Regions from separate parts of the Micromonospora sp. NPDC023869 genome, predicted to be linked through region 1. Evidence: riboswitches for the same ligand, from Rfam matches in the RefSeq annotation. Region 1 holds a riboswitch; the other holds the start of a gene.
What was found. Region 1 has a riboswitch for cobalamin ahead of ACZ31C_RS19075 (ribonucleoside-diphosphate reductase subunit alpha). Riboswitches for the same ligand answer to the same signal wherever they lie in the genome.
Positions count from the first base shown of each region.

Region 2: another riboswitch for cobalamin. It lies ahead of ACZ31C_RS10810 (energy-coupling factor ABC transporter permease); the one in region 1 lies ahead of ACZ31C_RS19075 (ribonucleoside-diphosphate reductase subunit alpha).

Region 1 is NZ_JBVHKD010000006.1:250,597-254,800, forward strand. It holds gene ACZ31C_RS19075 (ribonucleoside-diphosphate reductase subunit alpha) at 1-1,765, opposite strand, end outside; cobalamin riboswitch at 1,902-2,110, opposite strand; gene ACZ31C_RS19080 (amino acid adenylation domain-containing protein) at 2,231-4,204, shown strand, end outside.
Region 2 is NZ_JBVHKD010000003.1:45,756-49,959, forward strand. It holds gene ACZ31C_RS10795 (YncE family protein) at 1-1,150, shown strand, start outside; gene ACZ31C_RS10800 (roadblock/LC7 domain-containing protein) at 1,340-1,759, shown strand; gene ACZ31C_RS10805 (DUF2267 domain-containing protein) at 1,764-2,168, opposite strand; cobalamin riboswitch at 2,294-2,468, shown strand; gene ACZ31C_RS10810 (energy-coupling factor ABC transporter permease) at 2,499-3,191, shown strand; gene ACZ31C_RS10815 (energy-coupling factor ABC transporter substrate-binding protein) at 3,188-3,517, shown strand; gene cbiQ (cobalt ECF transporter T component CbiQ) at 3,517-4,204, shown strand, end outside.

The DNA of each region.
Region 1 (4,204 bases):
ACCGGTCGGGCTGGCCGACCTCGGCGCCCCACAGGTCCGGGTGCAGCTCACCCCGGGCGGCGCGGGTCTGCGCGTACGCGGGATGCGGGCCGAACCGCTCGGCGAGCCCGGCCGAGGTCTCCAACGCGGTCAGGAAGATCTCCTCCTGCACGCGGGTCGACAGCTCCCGGGCGGCCGGGGAGTCGAACGGCAGGCGCAGCGTGAAGAACGCGTCCTGCAACCCCATCAGCCCGAGCCCGACGGGGCGCCAGCGCGGGTTCGACGCCGCCGCCTGCTCGGCCGGGTAGTAGTTGATGTCGATCACTCGGTCCAGGAACACCACGGCGGTCCGCACCGTGGCGCGCAGCCGCTCCCAGTCGACCCCGTCCGCGGTGACGTGCGCGCCCAGGTTGACCGAGCCGAGGTTGCAGACCGCCGTCTCGGCGTCGTCGTTGACCTCCAGGATCTCGGTGCAGAGGTTCGACAGGTGGATGGTGTTGCCCCGGGCGCCGGTCTGGTTGGACAGCCGGTTCGAGGCGTCCTTGAACGTCATCCACCCGTTGCCAGTCTGCGCGAGCGTCCGCATCATCCGGCCGTACAGGTCGCGGGCCTTGACGGTCTTGACCGCCTTCTTCTCCGCCGCGCGGTACGCCTCGTCGAACGCCTCACCGAACAGGTCGGGCAGCTCGGGGGCGTCCGACGGGTCGACCAGCGACCAGTCCCCGTCCGCCTCGACGCGCCGCATGAACTCGTCCGGGATCCAGTTGGCGAGGTTCAGGTTGTGCGTACGCCGGGACTCCTCGCCGGTGTTGTCCCGCAGTTCGAGGAACTCCTCCACGTCCGGGTGCCACGGTTCGAGGTAGACGCAGGCCGCGCCCTTGCGACGGCCGCCCTGGTTGACGGCGGCCACCCCGGCGTCCAGCGTCTTGAGAAACGGCACGATGCCGTTCGACCTGCCGTTGGTGCCCCGGATCAGCGCGCCCCGACCGCGCACCCGGGACCAGGAGATGCCGATGCCACCGGAGAACTTGGACAGCTTCGCGACCTGGTGGTAACGCTCGTAGATGGAGTCGAGTTCGTCGCGCGGCGAGTCGACCAGGAAGCACGAGGACATCTGGGTGTGCCGGGTGCCGGAGTTGAACAGCGTCGGCGAGCTGGGCAGGTAGGCCAGGCTGGACATCAGCCGGTAGAAGCCGATCGCCTCGCCGGGCGTCTGCGACAGGCCGCAGGCGACCCGCAACAGCCAGTACTGCGGCGTCTCCACCACCAGTCGGGTCTGCGGGTGCCGCAGCAGGTACCGGTCGGCGACCGTGCGCAGCCCGAAGTACTCGAAACGCAGGTCCCCGGCCGGGTCGACGGCGTCGTCCAGCTTGCGCGCGTTGCGGGCCACGAACGCGGCGGTGTCGTCGCCGATCAGGCCCAAGCCGTGTGCGTACCGGATGGACTGGCTGAAGCTGGCCACCTGCTGCCCGCGGACCTCCTTGTCCACGTACGCGGCCAGCAGTCGGGCCGCCAGCTTCGAGTACTGCGGCTCCTCACCGATCAGTTCGGCTGCGGTCTGGATGGAGAGCTTGTCCATCTCGGCCGTGGTCGCGCCGTCGTACAGCCCGCTGATGGTCTTCGTCGCCACCCGCAGCGGGTCGATCTCGTCCAGGTCGGCGACCCACCGCTCCACCGCCTTGACGATCTTGTTGACGTCCACCGGCTCGGTGTCGCCGTTCCGTTTGCGGACCTGCATGACGTGCCGGCGTTGCTCCGGCCCCGCCTGCTCCTGGGTCACCGTCATGTTCCCCCTCCTCACGCCTGTCCCCGAGATCGTCGGGTCCGCGCGGGAGGACGCCGCCGGTCACCGACGGCACTGCTGCCGTGACTGACCAGCTCCTGGCGTCGGCCGTCCCACGCGGCCTTCGACCGCCGCACACGTCGCGTGCGGCGCGCTGGCAGGTCTTCGGACTCGTGGGCCTGGTGCTCGCGCCTACTGGCCGTCGCTTCCCAGACCTGGCGGGTCCAGTGCGTGATGACGGCGGTCGTTCCCACTCACCGCTGCGGGGCAGTCCCGGATTCCCACCGGGTTCCCTCTTGCCTCGACCGCCGTTTCAGTGGCGGTCGAACCAGCTACGGGGCACACCATATATGGGTACGGTGCGGAGATGGCAACACCAGATGCTGTGCCGGGCGTGTCGCGTGCCAGATGACGGGCATCCCGGCGACCGACGGCCGGGTACTCGATCATGCCCACTAGCATCGTCGCGTGCAGACTGCGGCCGGGCCCGGCGACCGACGGACACTGCTTGACGTCCTCGTCCAGGCCGCGGATCGCGCACCCGAGCAGATCATCGTGCACGTGCGCGACGACGGCACCGAACGCACCGTCACCGTCCGAGAGTTGCGGGACGAGTCGCTGCGGGTGGCGGGCGGCTACCGGGCCGCCGGAGTGGTCCCGGGCACCCCGGTGATCCTGGTCGCCGACGCCGGGGACGACTTCCAGCCGCTGTTCTGGGGGGCGCTCGCCGCCGGGCTGGTCCCGGTGCCGCTGCCACCCGAGCCGACCCGGGTACGGGCCGTCCGCGAGCTGCTCACCGACGCGGTGACCGTGCTGGACGACGCCACCGAGGCTGTCGCCGACGGGCTGGCCGGCCCGGTGCTGCGGCTGGCCGACCTGCGGACCGGCACCCCACCGGAGGAGCTGTTCGCGGCCGACCCGACCGACGTGGCGTTCCTCCAGTTCTCCTCCGGCAGCACCGGCGCGCCGCGCGGGGTGGAGCTGACCCACGCCAACGTGCTGGCCAATGTGGAGCAGTCCCGGCTGGCCAGCGGCGCCGGACCGGACGACGTGCTGGTCACCTGGATGCCGTACTTCCACGACATGGGGTTGATCGGCACCCACCTGACCCCGCTGGCCATCGGGTGCACGCAGGTCCGCGTACCTCCGATGGCGTTCGCCAAGCGCCCGGCGCTGTGGTTCACCGCCGCGCACCGGCATCGCGCGACCCTGCTCTCGGCGGCGAACTTCGCGCTGGCACTGGCGGTCCGGCGGGTTCCGGCGGATCTCCTCGCCACGCTCGACCTGAGCCGGGTCCGGTGCGTGGTGGTGGGCGCGGAGCCCATCTCCCCCACGGTGTGGCGGGCCTTCCTGGCGCACGTCCGCCCGGCCGGGCTCGCCCCGGCCGCCCTGCGACCGGTGTACGGCCTGGCGGAGGCGACGCTCGCGGTGACCTTCCCGCCGCCCGGGGAGGTCGCCGCGCCGCTGGTGCTGGACCGCGCCGCGCTGAGCCGGGGTCGGGCGGTGAGCACCGCGCCGGGTACGCACGCGGTGGAGCTGATGGACCTGGGGCACCCGGTGCCCGGCTGCGAGGTGCGCGTCGTCGACGAGCGGCACCGGCCGCTGCCCGAGGACCGGGTGGGCCTGATCGAGGTACGCGGCCCGAACGTGGCGCGCGGCTACCACCGGGACCCGCAGGCCAGCCGGGAGACCTTCGTGGACGGTTGGCTGCACACCGGTGACCTGGGTTTCCAGCGCTCCGGCCGGCTCTGCGTGACCGGCCGCGCGAAGGACGTGATCTTCGTCAACGGTCGGACGTTCCACGCCCCCGACCTGGAGGCGGTGGCCTCCGCGACCGTCGGGTTGCCGGCCACGGTGACGGCGGTGGTCGGCTGCACCGACCCGGACACCGGCGGCGAGCGGATCGTGGTGTTCGTGGCCTGGGCGCGACCGCCGGCCGGGGCTACCGTGGTGCTCGACGCCACGCGGGCCCGGGTCGCCGAGGCGGCCGGGCACGACGACGTACGGGTGCTGCCGCTGCCGCCCGGCGCGTTCGCCCGGACCACCAGCGGCAAGTTGCGGCGGCGACGGATGCGCGAACGCTACCTGGCCGGCGACTTCGCCGACCGGGAACGCCGCTGGCACCCGGCGGGACCGAGTGCGGCGCACCGGGTGGCCGAGCCAATGCCCTCGGGGCCGCTGTCCCGGCGACGGGTCGAGCAGGTCGTCCGGGCGGTCTGGGCCCGGGTGCTGGACCGGCCCGCCGACACCATCGCGGCGGACGACCGCTTCCTGGCCATCGGCGGGTCGTCGCTCACGGCGATGGAGGTGCTGGCCGGGCTGGAGGACGCCCTCGGCACCACGTTCGATCCGGCGGACCTGCGGGACTGTCCCACCGTCGCCGCGCTGACCGACCGCATCCTGGCCGGGCCGCCCACGACCCGACCGGCACCGCCCGACGGG
Region 2 (4,204 bases), on a different contig from region 1:
GGCGGCGGTGCCGCCGGATCCGTTGCTCCTGGACCTGGCCGACGGAGTCGTCCTGCTGCGCGGTGCCGAGCGGCAGGTCATTCCGCACGCCGTCGCCACCGCCGACGGGCGGTCGGTGTACGCGAGCGCACCGGAGGGCGCCGACACCGCGTTCTGGCGGATCGAGACCGCCACGGGTGTCGCCTCCGCGCGGGTGCGACTGCCCGGACGCTGGGTGCCGCAGACAGTCTCCGCCCACGGCAGGTGGGTGGCACTGACCACCGAGGCGGTGAGCGTCACCGCAGCGTCTCCGGCCGGGCGGGACGTCACGCCGGTGCTGATCGCCGACGCGGATGGAGTGCGGCAGCGACTACGGCTGCCGGGCAACGTCGTCCCGGAGGCGTTCACCCACGACCACAGCGGCCTGTTCGTGCTGGAGTGGCTGCCGCCGCAGGCACCGGACCGGTACCGGGTCCGGGTGGTCGACCTCGCCACCGGTGTGGCGGGCCCGTTGCAGACCCGCCTCAAGCAGACGATTCCGGCGGGCGCGGAGGAGGAGATGCGCGGCGACGGGCGGCAGGCCGTGCTCGCCCCGGCCCGTCACGTCCTGTACACGCTCTACACCCACCAACCCGATCACCGGCACACCCGGGACCGCATCAGCGGGCGGCCGGGGAGCGACGTCCACGCCTTCGTGCACACGCTGCACCTGCACGAGCGGTGGGCGTACTGCGTGGACCTGCCGCACCCGTTCGGGGAGGGACCGGCCGACGGGCACGCCATGGCGATCGCCCCGGACGGCTCCCGGCTGTACGTCGCCGACCTCACCTCCGGCACCGTCGCCGAGATCTCCACCGAGGAGCTGACGGTACGCCGCACCGCCGCCGTCCCCGTAGCGTCCGGCCCGGCGTACGCGACGGCGGACGACGATCGACTGTTCCTCGGCGGGGCCGGTGTGGTGCGTACCGTGGATGCCGCCGGTCTGCGGGTCGTCGCCGAACGGCCGGTCGACGCTCCCGTCAGCGGTCTCCTCCTCGGCCCGGACAGCGGTCGTCTCTATGTGGGTGGGCGGGACGCGCTGAGATGGCTCGACCCGGCCAGCGGCGCCGAACTGGGTCGTGTCGCCGTACCCGGATTGGTGGGGTTGCGGGGCCCGGTGCCGTCGTCCTGAGCGGGCGTCACCGTCGGTCAGAGGAGCGATTCCCGGCGTGATCGTGCCGTCCGACCCGTCCGATTAGGGTGACCAGCGTCGTCGTACGTTAGGAGGATCAGGGAACAGGATCAGGGGGAGTGTCAGCCCCCTGACGCCGGGTCTTCTCTGGTACGAACGTAGGAGTTTCGACGAGAGGACAGCGCCCTTATGACCCATGCCCTGGTCACCGCCGAGAATCTCAACGACGCGCTCGACGACATCGTGGATCGGGTGCCCGGTGCCAAGTTCGCGGTGGTGCTCTCCCCGGACGGCATCATGCTGGGGGCCTCGCGGGGCATCGACGAGGAGATCGCCGAGCAACTGTCCAGTGTGGTCTGTGGTCTCCAGGCGTTGGGTCTGGCCGCCGCCCGACTGTGCGGTGAGGGTGAGCTGCACCAGGTGGTGGTGCAGATGTCGCGGGCGTTCCTGTTCCACGCCACCACCGGCAACGGGGCGATCCTCACCGTCGGTATCGACGGCTCGGCCGAGGTGGGCGACATGGCGTACGAGGTCGCCCTCTTCTGCGCCCGGGCCGGGCATCACCTGCCGGTGTACGTGGAGCCGGCACCCCACCTGACCGCCCGGTGATCCGCTAGCCGCGGTCGCGCTGCGCGTCGTAGGACGGCGCCGGGTTGGCCACCTGCCACAGTTCGGCCGGCAGGTTCGCGATGACGTCGTCGTAGTCGGCGGGGGCGACGTCACCTCGAATGGTGTCCATCACCGCCCGGACGCCGGCCTCGGCCAGGTCGGGGTCGACGTCGGCTCGGCCGCCGACGCGCTGGACGAACACGTCGAGCCCGAAGCGTTCGGCGGTCTCGCTGGGCGCGAACGTGTACGCCCGCAGCCCTTCCGGGAGTTGCTCGGCCAGGTCCCGGGCCTCGCCTCCGTCGATCCGCTCGGCCAGCGTGGTCAGGGTGGCGCGCGCGATGGCGGTCGCCTGTTCCGTCGACGCGCCGGTGCGGTTCGCCACGGACTCGATGAACTCGTTCTCGTCCAACCCGCCGGCCCCCTTCTCGCAACGGATCTGGCGTCTACCCGGGAATCGTCGTGACAAACGGCACTCTTCACCCGAGTACGGCCGCTGGGGCATCGATGAGTCTTGTGCGCCGGTGCGCAGAACGGATAACGTCGCGCCGTCGCGGTAACGGGAAGCCGGTGTGAGACCGGCGCGGCCCTCGCCACTGTGACCGGGGAGTTCGCTCCGACTTGTACGCCACTGGGTCCGTGGAGGACCTGGGAAGGCCGGAGTACGCGACGATCCGGGAGCCAGGAGACCGACCCCGACGTGTGATCTCGTCCACGAGGTGTTGGAAGGGGAGGTCGACTCATGCACATCGCTGAGGGCTACCTACCACCGGTGCAGGCGGCGGCATGGTTCGCGGTCTCGACACCGTTCGTCATCCACGGTGCGCGCAACCTGGTCCAGCAGGTCCGCGCGAACCCCGACGCGAAGCTGTTGCTCGGCGCGGCCGGGGCGTTCACCTTCGTCCTGTCGGCGCTGAAGATCCCTTCGGTGACCGGCTCCTGCTCCCATCCGACCGGTGTGGGTCTCGGCGCGATCCTGTTCCGAGCCCCCGTGATGAGTGTGCTCGGCACGATCGTGCTGCTGTTCCAGGCACTCCTGCTGGCCCACGGCGGGTTGAGCACGCTCGGCGCGAACGTCTTCTCGATGGCGATCGTCGGCCCCTGGGTGGCCTTCGGCGTGTACGCGCTGATCCGCCGGCTCGGTGGCGGCCTCGGCATCTCGGTGTTCTTCGCCGCCGCCCTGGCCGACCTGGCGACCTACTGCGTGACCAGTGCCCAGCTCGCGCTGGCCTTCCCCGACCCGGATTCGGGCTTCGTCGGCGCGCTGGCCAAGTTCGGGTCCATCTTCGCGGTCACCCAGATCCCGCTGGCGATCAGCGAGGGGCTGCTCACCGTCCTAGTGGTCCGGTTGCTGGTCCGGGTGAGCCCGCAGGAACTCCGCCGGCTCGGCATTCTGCGCCGTCCGGCCCCGACGACCCAGGGAGCGGTGGCGTGAAGTCGTTCGGCCGGACCAACCTGTTGTTGCTGCTCGCCGTGGTGGCGTTGGCGGTGGCGCCGCTGGTGCTGGGGCTCGGCAGCGGCGAGGAGCCGTTCGCCGGGGCAGACGCCCTCGCCGAGGAGGCGATCGTCAACGACCACCCCGACTACGAGCCGTGGTTCAGCTCGATCTACGAGCCGCCGTCGGGTGAGATCGAGTCGGCGTTGTTCGCGCTCCAGGCCGCCCTCGGCGCCGGGTTCCTCGGCTACTACTTCGGGGTCGCCCGGACCCGGCAGCGGCTGCGTGGCGAGCAGACCGCGACCGGGGAGAAAACCACCGACTAGTGCTCGCGTTGGACGTGGCGGCGTACGCCAGCCCCTGGCGACGCCGCCACCCGGCGGAGAAGGCCCTGTTGGCCCTGGGGCTGTTGGGCTGCGCGTTGCTCCTGCCACCGTGGCCGGGCGCCCTGGTGGTGGGCCTGACCGCGGCGGTGGCGTTGCTCGGGCCGGCGGCGCTGCCGCCGCGCCTGCTGGTCCGGGCGGCCCGGACCCCGCTGTTGTTCATCCTGACCGGCTCGGTGCCGATGCTGGTGGCGGTCTCCGGCCCGACGCGTGTGCGGTGGGCGCCGGAGGGGCTGGCGACGGCCGCCGCGACCGCCGGTCGGGCCTGCGCCGCGCTGCTCTGCCTGCTGCTGTTCGCCGCCACCACGCCGCTCGCCGACGTGTTGCCCCGACTCCAGCGACTCGGGGTGCCCAGCGCGGTCACCGAGGTGGCCGCGCTGATCTACCGGATGTTGTTCCTGCTGCTGGAGAGCGTGCACGCGGTGCGGCAGGCCCAGGCGGCCCGGCTGGGCTACCGCACCTGGGCCAGCACCTACCGGTCGCTGGCCGGGCAGGCCGGCGCGGTCTTCGTCCGGGCGTTCTCGCTGGCCCGGCGTTGGGAGGAGGGGTTGGCGCTGCGCGGTTACACCGGCTCGCTGGCGGTACGCACCGAGGTGCGGCAACCGTCGGTGGCGTTCCTGGCGACCACCG